2 regions of the Comamonas flocculans genome follow, and region 1 is predicted to be linked to the other one. Evidence: predicted binding sites of a transcription regulator. Region 1 holds the regulator's gene; the other holds the start of a gene.
The links. Region 1 encodes HrcA, which represses chaperone genes, less so after heat shock. Its sites were predicted from a motif close to TTAGCACTCNNNNNNNNNGAGTGCTAA; they were not measured.
Positions count from the first base shown of each region.

Region 2: the regulator HrcA is predicted to act here: its motif matches at 13,454-13,480, upstream of rpoH (RNA polymerase sigma factor RpoH).

Region 1 is NZ_CP042344.1:2,764,964-2,780,599, reverse strand. It holds gene FOZ74_RS13330 (hypothetical protein) at 1-666, shown strand, start outside; tRNA gene FOZ74_RS13325 (tRNA-Ile) at 812-888, opposite strand; gene hrcA (heat-inducible transcriptional repressor HrcA) at 934-1,938, opposite strand; gene FOZ74_RS13315 (NAD kinase) at 2,054-2,950, shown strand; gene recN (DNA repair protein RecN) at 2,953-4,614, shown strand; gene rapZ (RNase adapter RapZ) at 4,618-5,481, shown strand; gene mutY (A/G-specific adenine glycosylase) at 5,544-6,590, opposite strand; gene mutM (bifunctional DNA-formamidopyrimidine glycosylase/DNA-(apurinic or apyrimidinic site) lyase) at 6,590-7,405, opposite strand; gene FOZ74_RS13290 (tetratricopeptide repeat protein) at 7,488-9,260, shown strand; gene FOZ74_RS13285 (lipoprotein insertase outer membrane protein LolB) at 9,257-9,769, shown strand; gene ispE (4-(cytidine 5'-diphospho)-2-C-methyl-D-erythritol kinase) at 9,778-10,647, shown strand; tRNA gene FOZ74_RS13275 (tRNA-Gln) at 10,683-10,759, shown strand; gene FOZ74_RS13270 (ribose-phosphate pyrophosphokinase) at 10,807-11,772, shown strand; gene FOZ74_RS13265 (50S ribosomal protein L25/general stress protein Ctc) at 11,878-12,501, shown strand; gene pth (aminoacyl-tRNA hydrolase) at 12,600-13,178, shown strand; gene FOZ74_RS13255 (amidase) at 13,175-14,578, shown strand; gene FOZ74_RS13250 (TRAP transporter small permease) at 14,660-15,241, shown strand; gene FOZ74_RS13245 (TRAP transporter large permease) at 15,238-15,636, shown strand, end outside.
Region 2 is NZ_CP042344.1:452,009-467,644, reverse strand. It holds gene FOZ74_RS02425 (ParA family protein) at 53-673, shown strand; gene FOZ74_RS02420 (tRNA (cytidine(34)-2'-O)-methyltransferase) at 680-1,162, opposite strand; gene FOZ74_RS02415 (ComF family protein) at 1,195-1,902, opposite strand; gene FOZ74_RS02410 (methyltransferase domain-containing protein) at 1,938-2,861, shown strand; gene coxB (cytochrome c oxidase subunit II) at 3,186-4,349, shown strand; gene ctaD (cytochrome c oxidase subunit I) at 4,384-6,024, shown strand; gene FOZ74_RS16110 (cytochrome oxidase small assembly protein) at 6,064-6,177, shown strand; gene FOZ74_RS02395 (cytochrome c oxidase assembly protein) at 6,182-6,808, shown strand; gene FOZ74_RS02390 (DUF2970 domain-containing protein) at 6,805-7,002, shown strand; gene FOZ74_RS02385 (cytochrome c oxidase subunit 3) at 7,055-7,936, shown strand; gene FOZ74_RS02380 (twin transmembrane helix small protein) at 8,018-8,245, opposite strand; gene FOZ74_RS02375 (SURF1 family protein) at 8,326-9,024, shown strand; gene FOZ74_RS02370 (SCO family protein) at 8,978-9,706, shown strand; gene FOZ74_RS02365 (COX15/CtaA family protein) at 9,703-10,878, shown strand; gene cyoE (heme o synthase) at 10,905-11,816, shown strand; gene FOZ74_RS02355 (SCO family protein) at 11,825-12,445, shown strand; gene rpoH (RNA polymerase sigma factor RpoH) at 12,485-13,420, opposite strand; gene cutA (divalent-cation tolerance protein CutA) at 13,734-14,081, shown strand; gene FOZ74_RS02340 (EAL domain-containing protein) at 14,124-15,636, opposite strand, start outside.

The DNA of each region.
Region 1 (15,636 bases):
ACTGCACGCCAAATATTGGGCTGCGCTGAACGCCACGAAATAACCGTTTTCGCCCGGATTGACCGCGCTGCAAAATTTGTGCGCGTGCAACCAACTGACGGCCGCACAAACAAGATTGCCGCCGATGCTGGCAGTCTTCCGATACTTGGCGCGAAGGCCGTTCAAGCCCTGCTACTGACTGGAGAGGCAAGCTCTACCGGCTGGGAAGAACCGGCTACTGTGGACTTTTTCGGCGAGCCTATGCGGGCATGGGCCCGTGCCTTTGAGCTTGCCCAAGGTGAAGAACCGCCCAGGGTGGGGATAGACGATTGCCGCGTAACCGATGGCCGCGCTGCCGGCCCACAGCATGAACAGGGCTTCGCCGCTTCAACCGCCGCCGCTGCTGGCATGACCAAGCAGGCCATCAACCAGCACCTGGCCCGCGCCGAAGCCCTAGGCGATGACCTGCAGCGCATCACTGGCACAAGCCTGGATAAAGGTGTGCGCAAACTGCGACCCCTCCTTCCCGCGCGCGCATGGGCGGCACCAGGCTTCTCACTTGAAACCGTTTCAAGTGAGGGTTCCCCCCCGCGCGCGTGGGCGGCACAATTCGGGCCAGTCGCGTTTCAAACGCGGGTGGTTCCCCCCGCGCGCGCATGGGTGAGCCCTGGTGCGCTCACTTCGTAAAAACGAAGTGACGGTGCACCCCGCGCGCGCCGGGTGAAGGATCTAACCGGCGCGTATTTGGCAAAAGTGCCTACAGATTGCCTACAAGCAACACCAAAAGAAAAACCCCGCTAGTGTTTATGTAGCAGGGTTTCCTTTGCTATCCTGGTAGGCCGTGTTGGACTTGAACCAACGACCAAAGGATTATGAGTCCTCTGCTCTGACCAGCTGAGCTAACGGCCCGAAAGCATGGCCCGCGCAGGGCGGGCCGGGGCGCATTGTAGTGGCTCAGCTGCGGTGGCTCAGCGCGTTGGAGACGAGCCGCGAGGTGATGTCCACGATCTGGATCATGCGGTCGTAAGGCATGCGCGTCGGCCCGATCACGCCCAGCGTGCCCACGATCTGGCCGTCGACCTCATAGGGGGCGCTGACCACGGACAGCTCTTCGAACGGCACCACCTGGCTTTCGCCGCCGATGAAGATGCGCACGCCCTCGGCGCGGCTGGAGATGTCGAGCAGGCGCAGGATCTGCGTCTTTTGCTCGAACAGCGTGAAGGCGCGGCGCAGGTTGTCCATGTCGCTGGAAAAGTCGCTCACCGCCAGCAGGTTGCGCTCGCCGGAGATGATGACCTCGTCCTGCGATTCGTCCAGCGCCTCGCTGCTGGCGCTGACCGCTGCCTGCATGAGCTGGACGATCTCGGCGCGCAGGCTGTCCACTTCGCTCTTCAGGCGCTCGCGCACCTGTTCCATGGTCAGGCCGCCGTAGTTGGTGTTGAGAAAGTTGGCCGCCTCGACGAGCTGCGACTGGCTGGGGTCGGTCTCGGTGAAGATGACGCGGTTTTGCACGTCGCCGTCGGGCGAGACTATGATCACGAGCACGCGCCGCTCCGACAGCCGCAGAAACTCGATGTGCCGGAATACCGAGGCCCGGCGCGGCGCCATCACCACGCCGACGAACTGCGACAGGCTGGAGAGCATGTGCGCCGCATGCGCTATCACTTTTTGCGGCTGCTCGGGCTTGATCTGCAGGTGCGGCAGACGCTCTTTCTGCACCGTGAGCATGGTGTCCACGAACAGGCGGTAGCCCTTGGCGGTGGGGATGCGCCCGGCCGAGGTGTGCGGGCTGGCGATGAGGCCGAGCTCTTCCAGATCGGACATGACGTTGCGCACCGTGGCCGGCGAAAGCTCCAGCCCGGAGGCGCGCGACAGCGTGCGCGAGCCGACCGGTTGCCCCTCGGCGATGTAGCGCTCCACCAGCGCCTTGAGCAACAATTTGCCACGCTCGTCCAGCATGCGTTTCATTCTAGGGCCAGTCGCGGCCCGCACCCCGCTCCGCGCCCCCGAGCACCGCACCAGCGCTTACCATAGCAAGCCATACCGGCCCGCAGCGGGTGTTGTAATCAAGGCCATGCAATCCATCTTCCACCGCGTCGCCGTGATCGGCAAGTACCAGAAGTCGCGCGCACGCAGCGTGCCCGACACCTTGTGCAAGGCGGTGCGCGAGATCGCCGCCTTCGCGCTGCAGCACGGCTGCGAGGTGGCGCTGGACGATGAAACCGCGGTCAATGTCAAGCTGCGGGACTTTCCCACACACGACCTGGACGCGATCGGGCGCCACTGCGACCTGGCGCTGGTGGTGGGCGGCGACGGCACCATGCTCAGCGTGGGCCGGCGTCTGGCGCGCCATGGCACGCCGCTCATAGGCATCAATCAGGGGCGGCTGGGCTTCATCACCGACATCGCGCTCGAAGGTTTCGAGGCCATGCTCGCGCCCATGCTCGAGGGGGCCTATGAAGAGGATGTGCGCCCGCTGATGCACGGCAGCGTGCTGCGCGGGCGCGACTGCGTGTTCGAGGCGCTGGCACTCAACGACGTGGTGGTCAATCGCGGCTCGACCTCGGGCATGGTGGAGCTGCGCATCGAGGTGGACGGCGACTTCGTCGCCAACCAGCGGGCGGACGGGGTCATCATCGCCTCGCCCACCGGCTCGACCGCCTATGCGCTGTCGGCCGGCGGGCCCATGCTGCATCCCTCGATTCCAGGCTGGGTGCTGGTACCGATCGCGCCGCACACCCTCACCCACCGCCCCATCGTGCTGCCGGACGCGGCCGAGGTGGCGATCGAGCTGCTGAGCAAGCGCGAGGCCAGCGCCAACTTCGACATGCAGTCGCTCGCCCAACTCAAACCCGGCGACCGCGTGCTGGTGCGCCGCTCACCCTACAGCGCCTGCTTCCTGCACCCCGTGGGCTGGAGCTACTTCGCCACCTTGCGCAGCAAACTGCGCTGGAACGAAGGGGGATCCTGAACATGGCCCTGCGCCGCATCGCGCTGCGCGACTTCGTGATCGTGCGCGAACTCGATCTGGACGTGCACGCAGGCTTCACCGTGCTGACCGGCGAGACCGGCGCGGGCAAGTCCATCCTGATCGACGCGCTGCAACTACTGCTGGGCGCGCGCGCCGACACCGCGCTGGTGCGCGAAGGCGCCGAGCGCGCCGAGGTCAGCGCCGAGTTCGACGCCCTGCCCGCCGCGCTCCTGCCCTGGCTGGACGAAGCCGGCATCCCGCACGACGACGGCCTGCTGCTGCGCCGCAGTGTCGATGCGCAGGGACGCAGCCGCGCCTGGATCAATGCCGTGCCTGCCACGGCCACGCAGATGCGCACGCTCGGCGAATGGCTGATCGACATCCACGGCCAGCACGCCTGGCAGAGCCTGACGCGCGCCGACGCCATGCGCGCCCTGCTCGATGCCTACGCGGGCGCGGACACCCGGGAAGTGGCGCGCACCTGGAGCGCCTGGCGCGCGGCGCACGCGGCGCTTGCCCAGGCGCTCAGCGCGCAGGACAGCCTGCAGCAGGAGCGCGAGCGCCTGCAGTGGCAGATTGCGGAGCTGGAAAAACTCGCCCCGCTCGAAGGCGAATGGAGCGAGCTCGACGCCGAACACACGCGCCTGGCCAACGCCCAGGCGCTGCTCGCAAGCGCCCGGCAGGCGCTGGACGCGCTGCAGCCCGACGAGGGCCGGGGCGCGCTCGGGCAGCTTGCCGGCGCGCTGCAGGCACTGCAGGAACAGCTGGCGGTGGAGCCGCAGTTCGAGCCGCCGTGCACCGCCCTCACCTCCTGTCTGGCAGAAGCCGAGGACGCCGCGCACAGCCTGCACGGCTACCTGCGCCACAGCGAACCCGACCCGGCGCGCCTGGAGCAACTGCAGGAGCGCCTGTCGCTGTGGCTGCAGCTGGCGCGCCGCTACCGGCGCACGCCCGAGGAGCTGCCCGCCCTGCTGGCCGGCTGGAGGGCTGCGCTGCACAGCCTGGACGAGGCGAGCGACCTGCAGCGGCTGCAGGCCGCGGAGCAGCAGCAGCGCCAGGCCTACGACAAGGCCGCGCAGCTGCTGTCGCGCGCACGGCGCAAGGCGGCCACGCCGCTGGCCGCAGCCATCACCCAGGCCATGCAGGGCCTGGGCATGACGGGCGGGCGCTTCGTGGTGGAGGTCAGCGCCGCCAGCGAGCCGGCCACGCACGGCATCGACCAGGTGCAGTTTCTGGTTGCCAGCCATCCGGGCATGACGCCACGCGCCGTGGGCAAGGTAGCGTCGGGTGGCGAGCTTTCGCGCATCGCGCTGGCCATTGCGGTCACCACCAGCGCGCTCGGAGAAGTGCCGACGCTGATCTTTGACGAAATCGACTCGGGCGTGGGTGGCGCCGTCGCCGAGACCGTGGGGCGGCTCATGCGCCGCCTCGGGCGCGACCGCCAGGTGCTGGCCGTCACCCACCTGCCGCAGGTGGCCGCCTGTGGCGACCAGCACTGGCTGGTGGCCAAGCACAGCACGCGCACGCAAACCAGCAGCAGCGTGGCGGCCCTGAGCGGCCAGCAGCGCACGCGCGAGATCGCCCGCATGCTCGGCGGCGAGCACCTCTCGGCGACCACGCTGGCGCACGCCGGCGAAATGCTGGCCGGCGCGGGGGAGGCTTAGGGCGTGTCGCTTGAACTCGTGCTCATCACCGGCATGTCCGGCTCGGGCAAGACGGTGGCGCTGCATGCGCTGGAGGACGCGGGCTACTACTGCGTGGACAACCTGCCGCCCGAGCTGCTGGGGGCTTTCGCGCGCCTGGAGCACCGTGAGCATGCCAACCGCGTGGCGCTGGCCATCGACGTGCGCAGCGCCGCCGCCCTGCCCCTGGTGCCGCGCCAGCTCGAGGAACTGCGCACCGAGGGCGTGAAGGTGCAAACGCTGTTCCTGGACGCCAGCACCGAAACCCTGGTGCGGCGCTTTTCCGAAACGCGCCGGCGCCACCCGCTGTCCAAGGAAGAGCTGCGCGACGGCCGCCAGGCGCTGGTGCAAAGCATAGGCCTGGAGCGCGAGCTGCTGGCCGAGCTGCGCGAGCAGTCGCTGGTGATAGACACCAGCACGCTGCGCAACGCCCAGCTGCTGGCCTACGTCAAGAAGCTGATGGCGCTGCCGCCGGGGCGGCTCACGCTGGTGTTCCAGTCCTTCGCCTTCAAGCGCGGCATTCCCATGGACGCGGACTACATCTTCGACGTGCGCATGCTGCCCAACCCCTATTACGACCCCCAGCTGCGCCCGCTGACGGGGCGCGACGCCCCGGTGGCCGACTTCCTGCGCCAGCAGCCGGAGGTCGCCAGCATGCAGGCGGACATCACCGGCTTCCTGCAGCACTGGCTCGCGCCGCTGGCGCACAACCACCGCAGCTATGTGACGGTCGGCCTGGGCTGCACCGGCGGGCAGCACCGCTCGGTCTATCTGGTGGAGCGACTGGCCGAACACTTTGCAGGCGACTGGACCACGCTCAAGCGCCACCGCGAACTGGATGGCAGCTGAAGCACTTCAGATATTCAGAAGAAATTGGCCGCAAACGCTTGACTGGCGTGCGGTAGCAGCTATCAAAAGAGCGATTCTTCCGAAGCAATCAGACCCGCCAACAGCTTGCGTATCGGCGCGGGCAGGCCCAAGGCCCGCCATTCAGCCGGCGCAAACCAGTCCCCGGGCAGTCCCTGCGGCGGCGCCCGCACCAGCACCGGATGCAGGCGCAGCTCGCGGTGCGTGAGCACATGGGTAAACGCTGGCCATTCCTCGGGCTGCGCCCGCGGCGCCAGCAGCGCGTCGAGCGCTGCACGACTGGGCGCCACCGGTGGGCAATGCAGCCCCGCCCAGATGCCCTGCTGTGGACGCCGCGCCAGCCAGCAGCGGCCGGCGGCATCCAGGCAGATCAGCAACCACCAGTCTTCGCCGCGCCGCTGGGTGCGGCGGCTGCGCACCGGATATTCGCTCTGGCGCCCCTGGCGGCGCGCGATGCACGGCTCGGCCAGCGGGCAGCGCGCGCAATCGGGATTGCGGGCCAGGCAGACGGTGGCGCCCAGGTCCATCAAACCCTGGGTATACAGCGCCATGGTGTGCGCCAGATCGCTGCGCGGCAGCAGCTCCTGCGCCAGCGCCCACAGCGCGCGCTCATTGGCTGCCTGCGACAGGTCGGCGGCAAAACCCAGCACGCGCGTGAGCACCCGGCGCACATTGGCGTCCAGGATGGGTGCGCGCTCGCCATGGCAGAAGGCGGCGATCGCGCCGGCGGTGGAGCGGCCTATGCCGGGCAGCTGCGCGAGCTGCGCGCTGTTTGCGGGAAACACCCCACCGTGCTCGGCCACCACCACCTGGGCGCAGCGGTGCAGGTTGCGTGCCCGGCTGTAGTAGCCCAGCCCGCTCCACAGGGCCAGCACCTGCTCCTGGCTTGCAGCCGCCAGCGCCCGCACGTCGGGGAACTGCGCAAGAAAGCGCGGGTAGTAGTCCAGCACCGTCACCACCTGGGTCTGCTGCAACATGATTTCCGACAGCCACACCCGGTAGGGATCGCGCGTGCCCTGCCAAGGCAGGTGCCGGCGTCCGTGCGTCTGCTGCCAGCGCACCACGCGGTCGGCCAGGTCGGCGGGCTGCATCAGCGCGCCTGGCATCGCGGGCAGTAGAAGCTGCTGCGCTGGCCCTGGCGCAGCAGGCGTATCGGCGTGCCGCAGGCCATGCAGGGCAGCCCCGCACGGCCATAGACGCTGGCCTGCAACTGAAAGTGGCCGCTGTCGCCCTGCACGCCGGAAAAGTCGCGCAGCGTACTGCCGCCGCTGTCCACCGCGCGCGCCAGCACCTCGCGGATGGCCGCATGCAGGCGCCGCACCCGCTCCGGTCCCAGGCGCGCGGCAGCGATCGTGGGGCGTATGCGCGCGGCAAACAAGGCTTCGCTTGCATAGATGTTGCCCACGCCCACCACCACCTTGCCAGCGAGCAGCACCTGCTTGATGTTCTGGCGCGTGGCCTTGAGCGCTCGGGCAAAGCGCGTCAGGTCGAAGTCGTCGGACAGCGGCTCCATGCCCAGGCCGCCCAGCAGCTTGCGCGCGGCGGGCGCAGCCTCGCTCGCTGCCCAGACCACGGCGCCAAAGCGGCGCGGGTCGTGCAGGCGCAGCAGGCCGTGCTCGGTCTGCAGCTCGAAGTGGTCGTGCGCACCCGCAGGCGGCAGCGCCGCGGCAAAGCGCAGGCTGCCGGACATGCCCAGGTGCAGCAGCAGCAGCCCATCGCTCAGGTCAAGCAGCAGGTACTTGCCACGCCGGCGCACGGCCAGCACGCGCTGCCCGATCAGGGTTCGGGGGGCCGTTCCAAGCGGCCAGCGCAAGGGTTTGCCCAGCACCACCGCGGTGATGCGCGCGCCCGCGATCGCATCGGCAAATCCGCGGCGCGTGACTTCGACTTCTGGCAGTTCCGGCATGGTCAGGCAGGCCGCGCCTTTGCGCCGCCCGCAGCGTTGCGTCGCGCCACCAGCGGCGCAACCCATCGATTATTATGGTGCGATGCCGCGCACACCCCGCCTCGTGTCGTCCACGCTGCTGAGCAGCTTCTTCGCCCTGGCCGCCGTGGCCCAGCCGGCGGCGACCGGCACCCCCAGCCCGGCGGAAATGCGCGGACCTGCCCAGCAAGCGTCAGAGGCCGTGCGTGCTGCAGCGACGGCCGAACTGTTCTATGAAGTCCTGCTGGGCGAGCTGAGCACCGAAGCAGGCAAGCCCGGCGAAGGCTATGCCCTGATGCTGGACGCCGCGCGGCGCAGCCAGAGCAGCGAGCTCTACCGCCGCGCCACCGAGATCGCCCTGCAGTCGCGCTCGGCGCAGGCCGCGCTGGTGGCAGCGCAGGCCTGGCAGCAGGCCGACCCCGAGTCGCGCGACGCCAACCGCTTCGTGCTGCGCATCCTGGTGGCGCTCAATCGCATTGCGGAAAGCCGTCCCGCGCTGGAGCGCGAGCTGGCGCTGGCGGCTCCCCAGCGGCAGGTGGCGGTGATCAACGCGATTCCGCTGCTCTACGCCCACGCCAGCGACAAAGCCCTGGCCGCGCGCGTGGTCGAAGAGGCCATGAGCGAGCTGCTCAAGCAGCCCGCCACCGCCGCCAATGCCTGGACCAGCGTAGGCCGCATGCGCCTTGCCGCCGGCGACCGCATCGGCGCCCTGGTGGCCGCGCGGCTGGCGCACAAGTTCGACGGCGACAACGACGCCCTCGCGGGGCTGGTGCTGCAGCTGCTCGACGAGAAGATGGCCGAGGCCGAGCCTTTGCTGCACCCTTACCTCGATGGCGAGCCTCTGCCCGAAATCAGCATGGGCTACGTGCGCTATCTGGCCGAGAGCAACCAGACCAGCGCCGCCCTGGCGCAGATGAACACCATCACCGCCGAACAGCCTGACAACATGCAGGCGCTGCTGCTGCAAAGCACTCTGCAACTGCAGGCCCACCAGCTGGACGCAGCCGAAGCCAGCCTGAACCGTTTTGCGGCGCTGCACGAGAAGCAGCCGGTTTCCGAGCGCACCGAGGCGCTGACCCGCCAGATGTATCTGCTGCGCTCGGAAATCGCACAGCAGCGCGGCGACCTGGACCAGGCCGAGCACTGGCTCAGCCTGACGGACGACGACGACTCGCGCCTGGCGGTGCAACTGCGCCGGGCGCTGCTGATGGCGCGCCAGGGGCGCCTGGGCGAAGCGCTGGCGCTGCTGCGCAACCTGCCCGCCAGCAACGACGCGCAAGCCGCCGCGAAGCTGCAGGCCGAAGCCGCACTGCTGCGACAGGTGGGCCTGACGGAGCGCGCCTACGAAGTGCAGGCCCGGGCGGCGGCATTGCAGCCGGACAATGACGACTATCTCTATGAACAGGCGATGCTTGCCGAGAAGCTCGAACGCCTGCCCGAGATGGAGCGGCTGCTGCGCACCATTCTGGAGCGCAATCCCAAATACCACCACGCGCTCAACGCGCTGGGTTTTTCGCTCGCGGACCGCGGCCTGCGCCTGCAGGAGGCCAAGTCGCTGATCGAGCAGGCGCTGGAGCTCGCACCCGGTGACCCTTACATCACCGACAGCCTGGGCTGGGTCGAATTCCGGCTGGGCAATCGCCAGCGCGCGCTGCAGTTGCTGCAGCAAGCCATGCGCGGCCAGCCCGATCCCGAGATCGCCGCGCACCTGGGCGAGGTGCTCTGGAAGCTCGGCGAGCGTGCGCGTGCGCGTGAAGCCTGGCGCGCTGGCCTGCGCCTGAAGCGCGACAACGATACGCTGCTCGAGACCATGCGGCGCTTCGGGGTGCGCCCTTGAGGCCTGCCCTGCCGGCGCGGCGCCAAGCCCTGGTCCTGCTCGCCGCAAGCTGGCTGGCCGCCTGCGCGCCCCTGCCGCCCGCCTCCCCCGACGCGGCCAAACCCGAGCACTGGCGCGGGCGTCTTGCGCTGCAGGTACAGGCGCTCGGGCCGGACCAGCCGGCCCAGTCGTTTTCCGCCGCCTTCGAGCTGCAGGGCAGCGCCGAGCAGGGACAGCTCACGCTCTACAACCCGCTGGGCAACGTGCTCGCACAGCTGAGCTGGAAACCGGGCCTGGCGGTGCTGGACGACGGCAATCGCCAGCAGCGCTCGCCGTCGCTGCAAGCGCTGGCAGAGGCGCTGACTGGCGCCAGCATTCCCGTCGCGGCGCTCTTTGGCTGGCTGCATGGGCGCAAGGCGCAGGCCAGCGGCTGGGAGGCGGACCTTGCGGCGCTTGACTCGGGCCGCATCGTCGCCACGCGCCTGCAGCCGCTGCCCACCGCGGTGCTGCGCGTGGTGCTCGAGCGCTGAGGCGCGCCATGCGCTCGCTGCACGACCTGCCGGCGCCGGCCAAACTCAACCTGTTCCTGCACGTGCTCGGCCGGCGCAGCGACGGCTACCACCTGCTGCAGTCGGCCTTCATGCTGCTGGACTGGTGCGATCTGCTGCACGTCGAGTGCCGCGCCAGCGCACGCCTGAGCCGCGAAGACCTGGGCAGCACCGCGCTGCCCGAGGACGATCTGTGCCTGCGCGCCGCGCGTGCGCTGCAGCAGGCCAGCGGCTGCACCAAAGGCGCGCACATCACGCTGGAAAAGCGCCTGCCGACGCAGGCCGGGCTGGGCGGTGGCTCTTCGGATGCGGCCACCACGCTGCTGGCACTCAACCGGTTGTGGCAGCTGGACCTGCCGCGCAGTACGCTGGCGCGCATCGCGCTCGCGCTGGGCGCGGACGTGCCGTTTTTCATCCTCGGGCAAAACGCCTGGGCCGAAGGCGTGGGCGAGGCGCTCACGCCGTTGCCGCCACAAGCGGTGCAGGCGGGCACGCGCTTCGTCGTCGTCAAGCCCGCGGCAGGGCTGGAGACGGCACGCATTTTTTCCGATCCGTCGCTGCGACGCGACACGCAGGCTGCTACAATCGCCGGCTTCGTTGCAGAGCAAGCGCGCAGTGCGTTCGGGTTTGGCAGGAACGACCTGCAGCCGGTGGCACAGCGCCTGTGTCCCGAGGTGGCTCAGGCGCTGCACTGGCTCGCGAGCCGAGGCCTTTCGGGGCGCATGACGGGCTCCGGCAGTGCCGTGTTTGCCGTGACGAAGGACACCATCGATGTTTCAGACGCACCCGCGCATTGGAGCATCAAAGTGTGTCAGAATCTCGGGTTTCATCCACTGGCCGAGTGGGTCCGGGATGAATGATTGCAGGGTTGTACGCCCGAGCGTGCGACCCGTGTAGGGGAGTAGCCAAGCTGGTCAAGGCACCGGATTTTGATTCCGGCATGCGAGGGTTCGAATCCTTCCTCCCCTGCCACAGCTAGCCCCTTGCGCCATCTTCCGTCAGACCGCTCTTCCATGCCGATGCAAGCCCATCACACCGATTTCATGGTTTTCACGGGCAATGCCAACCCGGTACTGGCGACGGAAATAGCGCAAAACCTGGGCATCTCGCTGGGATCCATCCAGGTCGGGCGTTTTTCCGACGGTGAAGTCACCGTGGAGATCAAGCAGAACGTGCGTGCGCGCGACATCTTCGTCGTGCAGTCCACCTGCGCACCGACCAACGACAACCTGATGGAGCTGCTCATCATGGTCGATGCGCTCAAGCGCGCCTCGGCCGAGCGCATCAGCGCCGTCATCCCCTACTTCGGCTATGCCCGCCAGGACCGCCGCCCGCGCTCCACGCGCGTGCCGATTTCGGCCAAGGTGGTGGCCAACATGCTGCAGGCCGTGGGCGTGAACCGCCTGCTGACCATGGACCTGCATGCCGACCAGATCCAGGGCTTCTTTGACATTCCGGTGGACAACATCTACGCCTCGCCGGTGCTGCTGCGCGATCTGAACGAGAAAAAGCACGACAACCTCATCGTCGTCAGCCCCGACGTCGGCGGCGTGGTGCGCGCGCGGGCGTTGGCCAAGCAACTCGGCTGCGATCTGGCCATCATCGACAAGCGCCGTCCCAAGGCCAATGTTTCCGAAGTGATGAACGTGATCGGCGACATCGACGGACGCAACTGCGTGATCATGGACGACATGATCGACACTGCCGGCACTCTGGTGAAGGCAGCCAGCGCCCTCAAGGAGCGCGGTGCCAAGCAGGTCTATGCCTACTGCACCCACCCGATCTTTTCCGGTCCGGCCCTGGAGCGCATCGCCCAGGGCGAGGTACTCGACGAAGTCGTGGTCACCAACACCATCCCGCTGAGCGAAGCCGCCCGCGGATGCCCCAAGATTCGCCAGCTCTCCGTGGCGCCGCTGTTTGCCGAAACCATACAGCGCATCGCCAGCGGAGCGTCGGTGATGAGTCTGTTCTCGGAGTTCAGCTGAACCCAATCCGATGGCAGCGCGGGCCCCGTCGCATGGTGCACGGGGTCTTTTTTCTCAAACAGGCGGGCAGGCTGGTCGCGGCCGCCCGCACACTGGAGTTCTCACATGAAATTCGTCGCTTTTGAGCGCAACACGCAAGGTACGGGTGCGAGCCGCCGTCTGCGCGTCACGGGCCGCGCGCCCGGCATCGTCTATGGCGCGGGCAGCGAGCCGCAAATGATCGAGCTGGACCACAACGCGCTGTGGCACGCCCTGCAGAAGGAGGCCTTCCACTCCTCCATCCTGGACATGGAACTGGGCGACCAGACCAGCAGGGTGCTGCTGCGCGACGTGCAGTTCCACCCCTACAAGCAACAGGTGCTGCACGTGGACTTCCAGCGCGTGGACGAGAAGACCCGCATCCACATGAAGGTGCCGCTGCACTTCGAAGGCATCGAGGCTTCGCCCGCCGTTGCCACCGAAGGCTGCACCGTCACGCCGCTGCTGCATGAGCTGGACGTGATCTGCATGCCTTCGCAACTGCCCGAGCACATCACGGTGGACCTGAGCGCCCTGACCTCCAAGACCATCCCCGGTCTGCAATCGATCAGCCTGCCCGTGGGCGTGAAGGCCGTGGTGCGCGGCTCCAACAAGAACCCGGCGCTGGTCTCGGTCAAGCTGCCCGAGGTGATCGAGGAAGAGCCGGCCGCGGCCGACGCTGCGGCAGCAGCGGCCCCCGCCAAGAAGTGATCGCAGCGGCCACACGCCGCACGCACACCGGGACGGCCCGCAGCTTGCGGGCCGTTTTTTTTCGCCGGTGCCGCACGCGGTCCGCATAATCGCTCCCCATGATCAGACTCTTCGTCGGGCTGGGCAACCCCGGGCCCGAGTACGAAGCCACGCGCCACAACGTCGGCTTCTGGTTCATCGACCGCCTTGCCCGGCAACTGGGCGCGAACCTGCTGCCCGAGCGCGCCTGGCACGGCCTGGCGGCGCGCACCAGCGTGCAGGGACGCGCCATCTGGCTGCTTGAGCCGCAGACCTTCATGAACGCCTCGGGCAGATCGGTGGCCGCGCTGGCGCGCTTCTACAAGATCGCGCCGCAGGAAATCCTGGTCGTGCACGACGAGCTGGATTTCTCGCCGGGCCAGATCCGGCTCAAGCACGGCGGCAGCCATGGCGGGCACAACGGCCTGCGCGACATCCACGCGCAGCTGGGCGCAAGCGACTATTGGCGCCTGCGCATAGGCATAGGGCATCCGGGCGTCAAGGCCGAAGTCATCCATTGGGTGCTGGGCCGCCCCGCCCAGGGCGACAGACAGCTGATGGAAAAGGCCCTGGAACACGGCCTGGACAGCATCGCGCAGCTGGTCACAGGCGAGATGGACAAGGCCACCCAGCGCATCAACACGGCGGCGCTGCCATGAGCGCGCTGCACGAACTGGGCGCGCAGGCCCTGCTTGACGCCTACCGGCGCCGCAGCCTCTCGCCCCTGGAAGTGGCCAGCGCGCTGCTGCACCACATCGAGATCTGGGAGCCGCAGCTTCACGCCGCCTATCTGCTGCAGCCCGAACGCACGCTGGAGCAGGCGCGCGCGAGCGAGGCCCGCTGGCTGCGGGGCGCGCCCTGCGGGCCGCTGGACGGCGTGCCCGTAACCATCAAGGACAACATCGCCACGCGCGGCGACCCGACACCCCTGGGCACGGCGGCGAGCGAACTCCAGCCCTCGGCCGTGAACGCACCTCCAGCCCAGCGTCTGCGCGAAGCCGGTGCGGTGCTGCTGTGCAAGACCACCATGCCCGACTACGGCATGCTGTCTTCGGGCGTTTCCAGCTTTCACGCGACGGCGCGCAACCCCTGGAACCTGGACAAGGGGCCGGGCGGCTCCAGCGCCGGCGCGGGCGCCGCGGCCGCCGCCGGCTACGGGCCGCTGCACGTCGGCACCGACATCGGCGGCTCCATCCGCCTGCCTGCCGCCTGGTGCGGCGTGTTCGGCTTCAAGCCCAGCCTGGGACGCGTGCCCATCGACCCACCCTACACCGGGCGCTGCGCCGGGCCGATCACGCGCAGCGTGGGCGATGCGGCGCTGATGATGCAAGTGCTGGCGCAGCCGGACGTGCGCGACAGCATGGGCCTGCCGCCCCAGCTGGTGGACTGGGGGGCACATGCGCGCGGCATGCAGCGCCTTCGCGGTCTGCGCCTGGGGCTGCTGCTCGATGCCGGCTGCGGCCTGGCCGTCGATGCCCAGGTGCGCGCCAGCGTCGAAGCGGCGGCACGGCTGTTCGAACAGGCGGGTGCCAGCATCGTGCCGATGCAGCCCTGGCTCGGGCGCGAGATGCTCGACGGCATGGACCACTTCTGGCGCATGCGCTCACTCATGGACCTGCGCCAGCTCGGGCCCGGACGCCGCGCCCGCGTGCTGCCCTACATTCGCGACTGGGCCGAGAGCGCGGCCAGCTTCAGCGCCGAGCACGTCTACCACGCGAGCCAGCAGTTTCATGCCACGCGCGTGGCCACGGTGCGGGCCTGCTCGCAGGTGGACTACGTGCTCTCGCCCACGGCGCCCATCACCGCATTCGCGGCCGAACTGCCCTCGCCCACCAACAACCCGCTGCGCCCGTTGGAGCACATTGCCTTCACCGTACCCTTCAACATGTCGGAGCAGCCCGCCGCCTCGATCGCCTGCGGCGTGGACGGCGCGGGGCTGCCCATAGGCCTGCAGATCGCCGGGCAGCGCTTTGACGACCTGGGCGTGCTGCAACTGGCCCATGCCTTCGAGCGGCTGCGCGCGCCGCTGCCGCCCTGGCCCGAGCCGCCGCGCCACTAACCTTGGACGCCGCAAGGTCAGTCTTTACTTTCTCGATAAAACCCTATCCAATCCCGCCACCCTCAGAAAGCCCGGCAGACCATGCCCTTGCACACCGAACACGCGCCCAACCCCTGGGCAAGGCGCATCACGCACACCTTTGAAGTGCTCATCGTGGCCTGTCTTGCCATCATGGGCATCCTGGTGTTTGGCAACGTGGTGCTGCGCTACGCCTTCAATTCCGGCATCGCGGTATCGGAAGAGCTCTCGCGCCTGCTCTTCGTCTGGCTGATCTTTCTCGGGGCGGTGCTGGCTTCGGCCCAGCGCATACACATCGGCTTCGACACGCTGCAGCGGCGCGTGGGGCCGCGCCTGCGCCGCGCACTCATCACCTTTTCGGGCCTGTTGATCCTGGCCGGCTGCGTGGTGTTCATCGTCGGCGGCTGGAAGCAGACCGTGATCAACCTGGGCAACACCTACCCGGTGCTGGGCATCTCCTACGCCTGGCTGTACGGCGTGGGCATCGTCTTCGGCGTGGCGCTGATCGTGCCGGTCAGCTACAACATCGTGCGGGCGCTGCGCGGCGACTTCGACAAGATGACGCACGACCTGGGCGACCGCATCGAGCAGGCTTCCGAGCGCATCGAAGCCGAGGTCGGCGGCCAGACGGGACCGCGCGCATGACCGCCACCGTCTTCCTGATCTCCCTGCTCACCCTGATCGCGCTGGGGGTGCCGATCGCGTTCGCGCTGATGTTCTCGGGCATCGCGCTGATGCTCGTCACCGGCCAGTTCGACAGCCAGGTGGTGGTGCAGAACGCGATCGCCGGGGCCGACAACTTCGTGCTGATGGCCGTGCCCTTCTTCATCCTGGCGGGCGAGCTGATGAACGCCGGCGGCCTGTCCAAGCGCATCGTGGAGATGGCCGGCGCCTTCGTCGGCCACTTGCGCGGCGGCCTGGGCTACGTGGCCATAGGCGCGGGCATCATGCTCGCCAGCCTTTCGGGTTCGGCCGTAGCCGATACGGCGGCGCTGGCGGCCATCCTCGTGCCCATGATGCGCCAGGCCGGCTACAACCCC
Region 2 (15,636 bases), 1.0 Mb from region 1:
TTGCCCCACAAGCGTTTGGGGCCGATTTGATGAGTAAGAAAAGAGGTGGTGCATGGCCTTGATTGCGGTTGCGAATCCCAAGGGCGGGGTAGGCAAATCCACGCTGGCCACGAACATCGCCGGCTACTACGCCAGCCGCGGCAGGGATGTCGCGCTGGGTGACATCGACGGGCAGCAGTCGGCGCGCTGGTGGCTGGAGCAGCGCCCTGCGGCGGCGCGCCCGATCGCGCTGTGGGAAGCCAGCCCCGACTGGCTGGGCCGCCCGCCGCGCGAGGCGCACAGTGCGGTGCTCGACACGCCCGCGGGCCTGCAGGGTTGGCGGCTCAAGGACGTGCTGCGCAAGGCCGACCGCGTCGTCGTGCCGCTGCAGGCCAGCGTCTTCGACATCTTTGCCACGCGGCAGTTTCTCGATGAGCTGCACGAGATGCACGCGGGCGAGTCGCAGCGCATAGGCATCGTCTGCATGCGGGTGGATCCGCGCACCCATGCGGCCGACCAGTTGCAGGAGTTCGTGGCCACGCTGGGTCTGCCGGTGCTGGGCCATCTGCGCAGCACGCAAAACTATGTGCATCTGGCCGCCCATGGCCTGACGCTGTTTGACGTCTCGCCCACCCGCGTGGCGCGCGATCTGGAGCAGTGGCAGCCGCTGTGCCGGTGGCTCGACGCCGCCTGAGCCCGCTCAGCCGGCTGCGGGGGCGGCTCCGGCAAAGCCGTTTTGCCGCCAGGCCTCGAATACCGTGACGGCCACCGCGTTGGAGAGGTTGAGGCTGCGCTGATCGGGCCGCATGGGCAGACGCAGCCGCTGTTCGGGCGCGAAGCGCTCGCGCAGCCAGGGCGCGAGGCCGCGCGTCTCCGAACCGAACACCAGCCAGTCGCCCGGCTCGAACGCGACCTCGTGCGTGGACCGCCGCCCGTGCGTGGTCAGCGCGAACATGCGCTGCGCGCGCGGCTGCGCTTCATCGAGCAGTGCCTGCCAGCTGGCATGGCAGCGCACGTCGGCCCATTCGTGGTAGTCCAGGCCCGCGCGGCGCAGCAACCGGTCCTCCATCGAAAAGCCCAGCGGCTCCACCAGGTGCAGCCGGCAACCGGTGTTGGCCACCAGGCGAATCACGTTGCCCGTGTTGGGCGGTATTTCGGGCTCGACCAGGACGACGTGGAACATGGGTCCCGATTGTGGCGTGCCTGGGCCCGGCCTCAGGGTGTGCGCGCAAACACCAGCGCACCCACGCTGAGTGCGCCGCCACCGCGCAGCACCTCGGCCGCCGCATGCAGGCTCGCGCCGGTCGTCATCACATCATCGACCAGCAGCACGCTCTTGCCCGGGAGTTGGGCTTGCGCCGCCGGCGTCAGCCGGAACGCGCCCTGGAGATTGCGCAGGCGCTCGCGCCGGTCCAGCCGCGTCTGGGCGGTGGTCTCGCGCGAGCGCACCAGCCAGTGCGCTCGCAGCTTGGTGCGCGCCAGCGCGCGTGCCAGCAGCTGGGCCTGGTTGTAGCCGCGTTCGCGCAGCCGGCCCGGGGCCAGCGGCAGCGGCACGAGCGCGTCGCAGGCCGCAACCATCTCGCACGCATCAGGGCGGGTGCGCATCAGCTCGGCCAGCGCCGACGCCACACCGGGCGCGCCATGGAACTTCAATTGCGTGACCAGGCCGGACCAGGGCCAGGCGTAGTCCACCACCGCAACGCAGGCATCGAGCCCCGAGGGTTCACGCAGGCAGTGCCCGCATGCCGGCGCGCCATCTGCCAGCGGCAGGGCGCAGCGTGGGCAACGCCGGCGCAGCGGCGCGAGCGTGCTCGCGCAGTCGACGCAGATGCGCTGCGCCGGCCAGGCGCGGCAGACGACGCAGCGGCTGGGCAGCCACCCGGCCCCGGCGAACGATGTCCCCAACAGCCGAGTGAAGAGCATGGGCTCAATATACTCGCGCGGGTTTGCAGGACGCCATGCCGGAAAAGACCCCACCCACGATAGACCCCGCCGCCGCCGCCCGCTGGCATGCGCTGGCGGCTGAACCCTCACCCTGGCTGCATGAGGAAGTGGCGCGTCGCATGCAGGAGCGGCTCAGCTGGATCGTGCGCCCGCCCGACAACTGGTGCCATTGGGACCCGGTGCGCGGCGGCCTGCAGGCGCATGCCACGATCGCCGCCGGTTTGCCCCGCGCCCCGCAATGGATCCACGAGACTTCCAGCGCCGCCGCCCAGGCCGTGGCACGCCGCGAGCTGGCCCCCGCATGGTGGAGCGCCGCGCGCTGGCGGGGGCCGCGCCAGCACTTTGCCGAACCCGCTCCGGCGAGCATGCAGATGCTCTGGGCCAACATGGCGCTGCATGTGAGCGCGCAACCCCAGGCGCTCGTCGCCCGCTGGCACCGGGCGCTCGCGCCCGATGGCTTCCTGATGTTTTCCTGTCTCGGACCGGACACCGTGCAGGAGCTCAGGGCGCTCTATGCCCGCTTGGGCTGGCCACAGCCCAGCCACAGCTTCACCGACATGCACGACTGGGGCGACATGCTCGCCGCCGCCGGCTTTGCGGAGCCGGTGATGGACATGGAGCGCATCATCCTGACCTTTGCCAGCCCCGAGCGCCTGCTGCAGGAATTGCGCGGCCTGGGGCGCAATCTGCACCCCGAGCGCTTTCCTGCGCTGCGCGGGCGCCAGTGGAAACGCGAGCTCGAGCACGCCATCGCCGAGCAGCTGCCGGACCCGAAGAACGAGGGGCGCCTGGCCCTGACTTTCGAAATCATCTACGGGCACGCGTTCAAGCCTGCAGCGCGCGCCCCGCGCGAGCAACGCTCGTGGACCAAGACCAAGACCGAGTACCTCGCGCAGATGGGTGCCAATCCCGCTGTCAAGCAACACCCTGGCGCATAAATGGTTAGAATTTTCGACTGACAAGAAACGGTGGCCCTGCCCGTCGTGGTGAGCTCGCCCAGCGCCGACCGCAGTGTCCGCCTGGCGCGCAGAACCTGCACTCGGGAGCCGCCGCAAACGGAGACAAGGTGCCACGCAGCGTGGCCCGGATGGACATTGAACGTGTCAAGAATCATGCATGTGCGCCGCCGTGTCGCGGCGCAAACCTTTCGTCGTACACGGCATTCGGGGCGGTCTGCATCCTGCGGGATGCGGGCCCTTGCCGCCCGTGGTGCGTGGGCTGCTGCCCGCGCTGAACGTGCTTTGCAGAGAAGTGGGAGAACTATGAGAAGCATTTCCAACCGGCTGGCTGCGCCCCTGCTCGTGTGTGGCACCTGGCTGGCAAGCACCGCCCATGCGGTCCAGGACCTTCCCGGAGGGCCGGCGGTCAACCAGCTCAACCTGCACCCGCCGGTCACCAAGATCGCCGAGGCGCAAAGCGACCTGCACTGGATGCTTCTGATCATCTGCACGCTGATCTTCATCGGCGTGTTCGGCGTGATGTTCTATTCGGTGATCAACCACCGCAAGTCGCGCGGCGCCAAGTCGGCCAACTTCCATGAATCCACCATGGTCGAGGTGACCTGGACGGTCGTGCCCTTTCTGATCGTGATCGGGATGGCGGCGCCGGCCACCAAGGTCATCGTGGCGCAGAAGGACACCACCAACCCCGACATCACGATCAAGGCGACCGGCTACCAGTGGAAGTGGGGCTACGACTACCTTGCAGGCGAAGGCGAGGGCATCGGCTTTCTCTCCACCATTGATCCTGAACAGCGTGCCTTGTCCAGCGCCGGAACGCCCAAGGGCGACGACTACCTGCTCAAGGTGGACAACCCGGTGGTGGTGCCGGTCAACAAGAAGGTGCGCGTGATCACCACCGCCAACGACGTGATCCATTCCTGGTTCGTACCCTCCTTCGGGGTCAAGCAGGATGCGATTCCCGGCTTCGTGCGCGACACTTGGTTCCGTGCGGAGAAGATCGGCGACTACTACGGCCAGTGTGCCGAGCTCTGCGGCAAGGAACACGCCTACATGCCGATCCACGTGAAGGTGGTCTCGGGCGAGGACTACACCAAGTGGGTGGACGAGCAGCACAAGAAGGCCGCAGCTCTGCTGGACGATCCGAACAAGGTGTGGGAGCTCGCACCGCTGGCCGAGCGCGGCGCCAAGGTGTATGCGGCCAATTGCGCCGCCTGCCACCAGCCCAATGGCCAGGGTGGCGGCGCGATCAAGGCGCTCGATGGTTCGGCCGTCGTCAAGAGCGACGACCATGCCAAGCAGATCCAGATCGTGCTGCATGGCGCGGCCAATGGCGCCATGCCGCCCTGGAATGCGCTGAGCGACACCGATCTGGCGGCGGTCGTCACCTACACCAAGAACGCCTGGTCGAACAAGACCAGCCAGGTGGTCCAGCCTTCCGAAATCGTGGCCCAGCGAGCCAAATGAGTGCTGATGCACAACGCGTAACGAGGAGTCGAGCATGAGTGCAGTTTTGGACAATCACGGCCAGGTGGGCGGCCTCGCGCAGGGGCACGACCACCACCACCACCACATGCCTACGGGCTGGCGTCGCTGGGTGTTTGCCACCAACCACAAGGACATCGGCACGATGTACCTGCTGTTCTCCTTCACCATGCTGATGGTGGGGGGCACGCTGGCGATGCTGATCCGTGCCGAGCTGTTCCAGCCGGGCCTGCAGATCGTGAATCCGGAGATGTTCAACTCCTTCACCACGATGCACGGCCTCATCATGGTGTTCGGCGCCATCATGCCGGCCTTCGTGGGCTTCGCCAACTGGATGATTCCGCTGCAGATCGGCGCTTCGGACATGGCGTTCGCGCGCATGAACAACTTCAGCTTCTGGCTGCTGGTGCCCGCCGGTCTGATTCTTTCGGCCACCTTCTTCATGCCGGGCGGCGCGCCCGCAGGCGGCTGGACGCTGTACGCGCCGCTGTCGCTGCAGATGCCGATGTCTCTCGACTACGCCATCTTCTCGCTGCACATCATGGGCGCCTCTTCCATCATGGGGGCGATCAACATCATCGTCACCATCCTGAACATGCGCGCTCCGGGCATGAAGCTCATGCAGATGCCGATGTTCTGCTGGGGCTGGCTGATCACCGCCTACCTGCTGCTGGCGGTGATGCCGGTGTTTGCCGGCGTGCTCACCATGACGCTGACCGACCGCCACTTCGGCACCAACTTCTTCGTCGCCGCCGGCGGCGGTGATCCGGTCATGATGCAGCACATCTTCTGGTTCTTCGGCCACCCCGAGGTCTACATCATGATCCTGCCGGCCTTCGGCATGATCAGCGAGATCATCCCGGCCTTCGCGCGCAAGCGCCTGTTCGGCTACACCTCCATGGTGTATGCGATTGCGGCCATCGCCACCTTGTCGATGATCGTCTGGGCGCACCACATGTTCACCGTGGGCATGCCGGTCACCGGCCAGCTGTTCTTCATGTATGGCACCATGCTGATCGCGATTCCGACGGGTGTGAAGGTGTTCAACTGGACGGCCACCATGTGGCGCGGCTCCATGACTTTTGAAACCCCCATGCTCTGGGCGGTGGGCTTCATCTTCGTGTTCACCATCGGCGGCTTCACCGGCGTGATTCCGGCCGTGGTGCCGGTGGACACCCAGATCCAGGATACCTATTACATCATTGCCCACTTCCACTACGTGCTGGTGGCGGGCTCGCTGTTCGCGATCTACGGTGCGTTCTACTACTGGTCGCCCAAGTGGACCGGCTACATGTACAACGAGACGCGCGGCAAGATCCACTTCTGGTGGTCGATGATCTCCTTCAACGTGGCCTTCTTCCCGATGCACTTCCTGGGCCTCGCCGGCATGCCGCGCCGCTATGCCGACTACCCCATGCAGTTCGCCGACTTCAACATGATTGCCTCCATTGGCGCCTTCTTCTTCGGCCTGGCCCAGGTGTACTTCTTCTTCGCCGTCGTGGTGCCGCTGATGCGCGGCAAGGGCGAGAAGGCGCCGCAGCGTCCCTGGGAAGGTGCCGTCTATGGCCTGGAGTGGGAACTGCCTTCGCCGGCGCCCTTCCATTCCTTCACCACGCCGCCCAAGCTGGACGCGAGCGCCACGCGCATCGCCGGCTGAAGGCACGAGGGCAGCGCGCCGCGACAGGAGAGACTGGAGATGTCTGGCCAGGACCAGCGTAAACGCAATCTGCGCCTGGGCTTGATCCTGGCGTCCATCGTGCTCGTGCTGTTTTTCGGCATCATGGTGCGCTGGGCGCTGCTGGGAGGCTGAAACAGTGAACCTCGGTGTCGAAAACGCCAAGATGGTGGGCAAGCTGCTGGTGGTGGCCTGCGGCATGTTTGCCTTCGGCTACAGCCTGATCCCCTTGTACAAGGCGATCTGCGAGGTCACGGGCATCAACATCCTCTCGCGCCAGGAAGGCCAGGTGCCGGGCAATGCCTACACCGGCGAATCGGCCAAGACGCTGGCCAGCAACACCCAGGTGGATCGCTCGCGCACCATCACGGTGCAGTTCGATGCCAATGTCCGCGGTCCCTGGCATTTCAAGCCGGAGAAGACCAGCTTGCAGGTGCACCCGGGCGAGCTGGCCACCGTGATGTACGAATTCCAGAACGTGCAGGACAGGCGCATGGCGGCCCAGGCGATTCCAAGCTATGCGCCGCGCCAGGCCGGCCCGCACTTTCACAAGCTTGAATGCTTTTGTTTCAGCCAGTACACGCTCGATGCCGGTGAAAAGAAGCAGTGGCCGGTGACCTTCGTGATCGATCCCAAGCTGTCCAGGGACGTGCAGACCATCACGCTGTCCTACACCTTCTTCGAGGTCGGAGGTCGCACGCCGGCCGCGCCGCAATCGACCGCCGCCCTGGTGCCGGCTGCAGCCGCGCTGCAGGCGGGCTCATGAATCGGAAGGCGGAGCGCGGTTCATGGCTGCAGACGCTGCGCATCGTGGCCTGGTCGCTGATCGGCATACGCAACGGCAGGCGCCACAGCGAAGACCAGCGCAAGGTCGGGGTGGTGGCGCTGATGTTCACTGCCCTGGGCGCGGTGCTGCTGTTCGTGCTGGTGCTGCTCGCGCTGGTGCACTGGATAGCCTGAGCGTCAGGCATTAACAAGTGTTGAATGAGAAATTGAAGATCGAGGAGCTGAAATGAGCACATCTACCCAAGGGGTTACCCCGTATTACTTTGTGCCCGAGCCTTCGCGCCATCCGATCACGGCAGTCTTCGGGCTGTTCTGGATGATCGTCGGCGCGGCCAGCTGGATGAACGGCTTTGGCTGGGGCAAGTGGGCGCTGCTGTTCGGCGTGCTCTGGTGGCTGGGCGTGCTGTTCCAGTGGTTTCGCGATGCGGCGCACGAGAGCGAGGCCGGGCTCAACAGCCGGCGCATCGACGTGTCTTACCGCTGGGGCATGAGCTGGTTCATCTTCTCGGAAGTGATGTTCTTCGGTGCCTTCTTCACCGCGCTGTGGTGGGGGCGCGCGCACTCGGTGCCGGAACTGGGCAACCTCGAGCACGCCATTCTCTGGCCCGATTTCAAGGCTGTTTGGCCCAGCGTGGCCGCGGGCGCCACCGGGTCGCCCGGGGACATCATCGAGCCGTTCAGCACCGTCGGGCCGTTCTGGCTGCCGACCATCAACACCGCGCTGCTGCTCACCTCGGGCGTGACGCTGACCATTGCCCACCATGCGCTGCTGGCCAACAACCGCGGCAAGACCATTGCCTTCATGTGGGTGACGGTGCTGCTGGGTCTGACCTTCCTGTGCGTGCAGGGCTATGAGTACTACCACCTCTATACCGAGCTCAACCTCAAGCTCGATTCGGGCATCTACGGCTCCACCTTCTTCATGCTCACGGGTTTTCATGGCTTTCACGTCTTCGTGGGCATGGTGACGCTGTTCTTCATCACCATGCGGCTGCAGGCCGGGCATTTTTCGCCGCAGCACCATTTCGGTCTTGAGGGCGCTGCCTGGTACTGGCACTTCGTGGACGTGGTCTGGCTGGGTCTGTACATCCTCGTGTACTGGATGTGAGCAAGGCGGCGGCCTGTGCCGCCCACCAGAGGCACCAGGGCGCCGCAAGGCGCCTTTTTGCCGCTTCCGTGAAGCTGGCCTTCAGGCTTTGCCCGCAAGCAAGCCGGTCGGGAGGATGTAGCCCAGCTTGTAGGCGGCCAGCAGGCAGACGAAGAGCACGATGGAGAGGATGACGCGCACCGCGAGCGCATGGGCCATGCGCGTGCTCGATGGCTGGTCGTCCTTGGGGTCTCCGCGCACCATGAAGACATAGGCTGCACCGAGGCTGGCGATAATGGCAAGGAATGCCAAGGCAATGATGATTTTCATGGTGCGTGCTTCCGATGGTTGATGCGGGGCGCTCTGCGTCCGGTTTGCGCTTTGCGTTGATTGCCGTGGCGGCGCTGGCGATGGCCGTGGCAACCGGATGGCTCGGTAGCTGGCAATTGTCGCGCGCGCACGAGAAACTTGCCGCGCATCAGGCCATGCTCGACCGTGAGCAGCTTGCGCCCTGGTCCGCTGCGCAGTTGCTCGCCGCCCTGGCGCAAGACCCGGCGCTGGCGCAGACCCAGGCCTACCATCCAGTGCAGCTGCGCGGGCGCTGGCTTGCGGATGCGACGGTGTATCTGGAAAACCGCCAGATGCACGGCAAGCCCGGCTTCTACGTCTACACGCCGCTGCAGCTTGCCGGCAGCGGCCAGGTGCTGGCGGTGCAGCGCGGCTGGGCAGCGCGAGACTTCAGTGACCGCACCCGCCTGCCGCAACTGGCGCAGCCCGAGGGCGAGATCGTGCTGCGTGGCCGTATCGCGGGCGAGCCGGGCCGGCTTTTCGAGTTTGCCGATGCGCCGGATGCCAAGGGCGCTGGCCAGATACGGCAGAATCTGACGATTGCCGCCTACGCGGCCGATTATTCGCTGGATCTGCTGCCCTTGACCGTGGTGCAGACCGACGCGGCAGACGATGGCTTGTTGCGTGACTGGCCCGCGCCGGACAGCGGCGTGGACATGCACTATGGCTACGCCTTTCAATGGTTTGGGCTCTGCGCCCTGGTGGTTGTGCTTTATGTCTGGTTCCAACTCATCCGACGCCTTGGCGGCCGCCGCCGCTGAATCGACCGATCCGGTGCAGCTGACGGTGCACAGCCTGCCCGGTGCCCTCGAGGCCCGGCGGTTGCCCGACTCACGCAAGGGCCGCTGGCAGCTTTGGCTGATGCTGGCAGTTTGCGTGGCGCCGGTGCTCGCGTCCTATTTCGTCTATTACGTCGTGCGCCCCAGCGGCGGCTTGCTGAATTTCGGTGAATTGATCGAGCCGCAACGGCCCATGCCGCAAGCTCAGCCCATCCAGGCGCTCGACGGCTCGGCCGGGGTGCTCGGTGATCTGCGCGGCCAGTGGCTGTTGCTCAGCGTGGCCGACGGCGCCTGCGACGAGGTCTGCCGCAACAACCTTTACTTCCAGCGGCAGCTGCGCGAGAGCCTGGGCGAGGGGCGTGACCGCATCGACTGGGTCTGGCTCATCATGGACGACGCCGCTCCGCCGCAGGAGATCCGCGATGCCTTGCGTGATGCGACGGTGCGCCGCATCGACGCGCAGGCGCTGCAGCGCTGGCTTGCACCCTCAACCGGGCATGCGCTGCCTGAGCAGCTCTATCTGGTCGATCCGCAGGGCAACTGGATGATGCGCTTTCCGCCCCAACTGACGATCGCGAGCGCGGAGCGGGTGCGCAAGGATTTGTCGCGCCTGCTGTACGCCTCCGCCGCCTGGGACCGGCCCGGCCGGGGAGAGGGCAAATGAACGCTGCGCACACCGCACTCTACGACTGGGCGCCGGTCTGGGAACTGCTCGCTTTCGGCGCGCTGATCGCCCTGTTTCCGCTGGCCTGGACCGCCTGGCGCCACCGCCATGGCAGTGGCTCAAGGCGGCTGCAGGCGCTGACCGCGCTCACGTTGTTCCTCACTTTCGACCTGGTGCTCTTTGGCGCCTTCACGCGCCTGACCGATTCGGGCCTGGGCTGTCCCGACTGGCCGGGCTGCTACGGCCAATCCAATCCGCTCGGGGCCAATGCCGAAATCAGCGCCGCCCAGGCCCAGCTGCCCAGCGGACCGGTGACGCACACCAAGGCATGGATAGAGATGATCCACCGCTATCTCGCGACCAGCGTGGGCGCGCTCATCGTCGTGCTGACGATCGCCGCGTGGTGGCAATGGCGCCGTCACCGCCGAGGCCTGGCGCCGGCTCCGGTGCTGGGACGCTGGTGGATGCTGGCCACCTTCCTCTGGGTCTGTCTGCAGGGCGCATTCGGCGCCTTGACGGTGACGATGCGGCTGTTTCCGGCCATCGTCACGCTGCACCTGCTGGGCGGGGCGGTGCTGCTGATGCTGCTGTGCGTGCCGGCGGTGCGCCTGAGCCTGGCGGTGGAAGGCCGCTCGCCCGCGCCGGTTGCGCGCGGGCTGCGTCACGGTCTTGTCGCCTGCATGCTGCTGGTGCTCGCGCAGCTGCTGCTGGGGGGCTGGGTCAGCACCAACTATGCGGTGCTTGCCTGCACCAGCTTTCCGACCTGCCAAGGCAGCTGGTGGCCACCGATGGCTTTTGCGGAAGGCTTTCAGCTCTGGCGCGAGCTGGGCCTGCGGGCGGACGGCAGCCACATCAGCTTCGAGGCGCTGACCGCGATCCACTACACCCACCGGCTGGCGGCCTACGGGGTGCTGCTTGCGCTGGCGGTGGTGGCCGTGCAGCTGCGCCGACGCGCACCGGCACTCGCTGCCCAGGCCAACTGGCTGTGGCTGCTGCTGGTGCTGCAGTTTCTTACCGGCCTGTCCAACGTGGTGCTGGACTGGCCCCTGGTGGCCGCGGTCCTGCACACGGGTGGCGCGGCCGCGCTGCTGGTGGTGCTGACCTGGGCCCTGTCCGCCAGCACCGGCGCCCCGGCGGGGCCTGCATCCAGCGCAGCAGGAGCTTCTGCATGACAGCAGCACATACCTCCGACACCTCCATGGCCGGCGCCGACGCGGCGCCCCGGGCAGCACGCCCCTTGCCCCCGCGGGCGCGCCAGTTTTATGCACTCACCAAACCCGGGGTGGTGCAGCTCATCGTCTTCTGTGCCTTCATCGGCATGGTGATGGCGGTGCCGGGCTGGCCCACGGTGCGCGAATGGCTGAGGATGGCGATCGCCAGTTTTGGCATCTGGTGCGTCGCCGGTGCAGCGGCGGCGGTGAACTGCATCATCGAGCAGTCCATGGATGCGCGCATGAAGCGCACCGCCTGGCGCCCGACCGCCAGGGGTGAACTGACGAACCGACAGACCCTGTTGTTCGCCACCGTGCTGGGCCTGGTGGGCTGCGTCGTGCTGCAGGTACTGATCAATGCGCTCACCATGTGGCTGACCTTCGCCACCTTCGTCGGCTACGCCATCATCTACACCGTGGTGCTCAAGCCGATGACGCCGCAGAACATCGTCATCGGCGGCGCCTCGGGGGCCATGCCGCCGGTGCTGGGCTGGGCCGCGATGACGGGTCAGGTGGGGCCCGAGGCGTGGATCATGTGCCTGATCATCTTTCTGTGGACGCCGCCGCATTTCTGGGCGCTGGCCCTGTACCGGGTGGAGGACTATCGCAAATCGGGCCTGCCCATGCTGCCGGTCACCCACGGGAACCAATTCACGCGGCTGCACGTCTTCCTGTACACCTGGGTCTTGTTCGCAGGCTGCCTGATGCCGTTCGTCTACGGCATGAGTTCCTGGATCTACCTTGCGGCCGCAGTGGTGCTGAGCCTGATGTTCTGCTGGTACGGCTTTCGGCTGTGGCGCAATTATTCCGACGCACTCGCACGCAAGACCTTTCGCTTTTCCATCATGCACCTGAGCCTGCTGTTTCTGGCGCTGCTGGTGGACCACTACGTGTTCTGAGCCTTGCAATGCACAAACGAGGATTCTTCAAATTCATAGCTGCTGGCGCAATGTCAGCAAGCCTTGCAGGCTTATTTTCTGCTTGTACCGAAGCGCCCAAACCAGCCTTCAAGGGTGTGGACATCACGGGCGTGGACTACGCACGCGACCTGCCGCTGACCGACCAGTTCGGCCAGCGGCGCCACATCAAGGACTTTGCCGGCAAGGTGGTGGCGGTCTTCTTCGGCTACACCCACTGCCCCGACGTCTGCCCGACCACGATGAGCGAGCTGGCGCAGGTCAAGGCCGAACTCGGCATCGACGGCGACAAGTTCGTGGCGGTCTTCGTCACGGTGGACCCCGAGCGCGACACGCCGGAGATTCTCAAGGCCTACATGGCCAATTTCGATCCGGCTTTCATCGCGCTGCGCGGCAGCCCCGAGGAGCTTGCCGCGGTGGCCAGGGACTTCAAGATCTTCTACAAGCAGGTCGAGGGCCCGACGCCCACCAGCTACACCATGGACCATTCGGCGGGCATGTACATGTTCGACCCCGGCGGCCATCTGCGGCTGTTCCAGCGCTACGGCAGCCCGGTGCAGGCGCTGGTGGACGATACGCGCACCCTGCTCGCCGAGAAGGGGCGCGGCTGAGGCGCGCCGGCGCCGGGCCGCGCAGGCCTGGGCAGCGCCTCAGGCGTACTGCACCAGGGCCTTCTTCATCTTCTTCATCGCCGCCACCTCGATCTGGCGGATGCGCTCGGCGCTCACGCCGTACTCGGCCGCCAGGTCGTGCAGCGTCATGCCGCCCGAGCCGTCGTCGTTGACGTTGAGCCAGCGCTCTTCGACGATGCGCCGGCTGCGCTCGTCGAGCTCCTGCAGCGCGGTGGCGATGCCTTGCGTGGCCAGGGTGTCGCGCTGGCGCGATTCGATCACCCGCGTCGGCTCATAAGCGGCGTCGCTGAGGTAGGAGATCGGACCGAAGCTCTGCTCGCCGTCGTCGCTCGGCGCCGGGTCGAGCAGCACGTCGCCGCCGGACATGCGCGTCTCCATCTCCATGACTTCCTCGCGCTTGACCTTGAGCTGCTCGGCCATGGCGTCGATCTCGTGCTCGGAGAGCGTTTCGCGATAGGTTTCGGCGTTCTCGGCCTCGGCCTTGAATTCCTGCTTCATCGAGCGCAGGTTGAAGAACAGCTTGCGCTGGGCCTTGGTGGTCGCCACCTTGACCATGCGCCAGTTCTTCAGGATGTATTCATGGATCTCCGCCTTGATCCAGTGCATGGCATAGCTGACCAGGCGCACGCCCTGGTCGGGGTCGAAGCGGCGCACGGCCTTCATCAGGCCGATGTTGCCTTCCTGGATCAGGTCGCCGTGGGGCAGGCCGTAGCCCAGGTATTGCCGCGAGATGGAAACCACCAGGCGCAGGTGCGAGAGCACCAGCCGGCCCGCGGCTTCCAGGTTGTTGTCCTCGCGCAGCTGGCGTGCGAAACGCTGCTCCTCGTCGAGCGTGAGCATGGGCAAACGGTTGGCCGCCGTGATGTAAGCGTCCAGATTGCCCAGCGGCGGCACCATGGCCCAAGGGTTGGCAGGCGTCAGGGCGGTGCTGGTACGGGCTTCGGACAAGGTCATGGGAGCGGTCCTTTCTGTGTCTTGGTCTAAATGTTAGCACTCGGTTAGGTAGAGTGCCAAAACCGAAGTTCCCCCGAATGTCACGTTCCGAAGGGCGCCTTGTGCAGGCAAATGGCGTGCGGGGTCGCCTGTGCCCCCTGCGCCCCCTGCGCCGGCCCCCTTGGTGAAGCGGGGTGCGGGCCCCGGCCTTGCGTGGCTGGCAGGCAGGGCGGGTCTGGGGTAGTCTGGCGGTGGCCGCGTGACGGTCAAATGGTGGAAAGCACACGCAAGGCCAGCTGGGCGGCGGCGTGCGGGCTGCAGGGAGCTTGGGACGATGACGGGATTTGAGACGATTGCGGTCGTGAGCACCACGGTCGCGCAGGCGCAAGATGCGGAGCGGCTTGCGGCGCTGGCGCTGCAACAACGCCTGGCAGCCTGCGTACAGGTGGTGCAGGTGCAATCGCACTACCGCTGGAAGGGTGCGTTGCAGCGCGAAGCCGAATGGCGGCTCGACGGCAAGACGGCGCAGGCGCAGGTGCCGGCGCTGCTGGCTTTGCTGCGCGCCCACCATCCCTATGAACTGCCCGAACTGGCGGTGAACCTCTGCCAGGTGAGCACCGCCTATGCCGACTGGGTACGCGCCGAAACCGGCGATGCCGCGCAGGGGGCCGGCCAGGCTTAGGCGGCGCGCGGCCGGTACCTCTGGGGCAGTGCCGGCGCCATCTCAGAGCTGGGCGCGCACGGACGCCTCGAAATCGGCCAGCGGTACCGGCCGGCCGAACAGGTAGCCCTGGAACTTGCGGCAGCCCTGGTCGAGCAGCAGCGCGTGGTGCGCCCGGGTTTCCACGCCTTCGGCCACCACGGTGAGCTGCAGCGAATCGGCCAGCGTGATGATGCTGCGCGCAATCGCCGCATCCGTGGGGTTGTCCAGGATGCCGCGCACGAAGCCCTGGTCGATCTTCAGTTCCGACAGTGGCAGGCGTTTGAGGTAGCCCAGGCTGGAATAGCCGGTGCCGAAGTCGTCGAGCGAGAGCCATAGCCCCAGCGTGCGCAGTTGTTGCATGATTTCGATCACGCCCTGCACGTTGCTCAGCAGCACGCTCTCGGTCAGCTCCAGCCTGAGGCGTTCGGGGTTGGCGCCGCTGCGCGCAAGCAGGCTGGCAAGCTCGCCGACGAAGCCCTCCTGCAGGAACTGGCGCGCGCTGATGTTGAGTGACAGGCTCAGGGCGCGCAGGTCTGCCTGGGTCTGCCAGTGCGCCTGCTGCCGCATGCCGGCCTGCAGCACCCACTGCCCGATTTCCATGATTTGCCCGGTCTCTTCAGCGAGCTGGATGAACTGCGCCGGCCCCACGAGGCCGTGGACCGGGTCGTTCCAGCGCAGCAGCGCCTCGGCGCCGACGATGCGGCCGATTTCGTCCACCTGGGGTTGGTAGTACAGCTCGAACTGGGCGTGCTTGAGCGCCTGGTGCAGCCGGCTTTGCAGGCCGGCGCGGGCGTTGGCCGCGGCCTGCATGTGCGGGTCGAAAAAACGCAGGGTGTTTCGCCCCTCGTCCTTGGCCCGGTACATGGCCAGGTCGGCCTGCTTGAGCAGCTCGTCCACGCTGGTGGTGTGTTCGTCGATCAGCGCGATGCCGAGGCTTGCCGTCAGCTGCTGCTCCTGTCCCTGCAATTCGTAGGGGCGGCGCAGTTGGGCGAGCAGCTTTTCGGCCAGCGGCCGCAGCACGGCGGGCGCCGGCACGTCCGAGCTGCCCAGGTGCGGCAGCAGCACCACGAACTCGTCACCCCCCAGTCGCGCCACGGTGTCCTGCTCGCGCACGCTGGTCTGCAGGCGCCGCGCGGTCTGCGTCAATACCTGGTCGCCGGCTTCGTGTCCATGGCTGTCGTTCAGGGTCTTGAAGTGGTCCAGGTCGAGGAAGAAGAGCGCAGCGAAGGAGTCGTTGCGCCGGCACTCCAGCAGCACCTGCTGGACACGGTCGACCAGCAGCCGCCGGTTGGGCAGGCCGGTCAGTGCGTCGAAATAGGCAAGGTAGCGCGCCCGCTCTTCGGCCGCCTTGCGCACCGAAATGTCGATGTCGATGGAAAAGGCTTCGGGCGCCTGTCCCTGCACCTGGATCAGCGCATGGCTGGCGTATACGTCGACTTCGCTGCCGTCCTTGCGGCGTACGCGCGCTTCGCCCGGCGGGATGGGGCTGCCGGTGCTGAACATGCGCGCCGACGCAGCGCGCGCCCGCGCCACG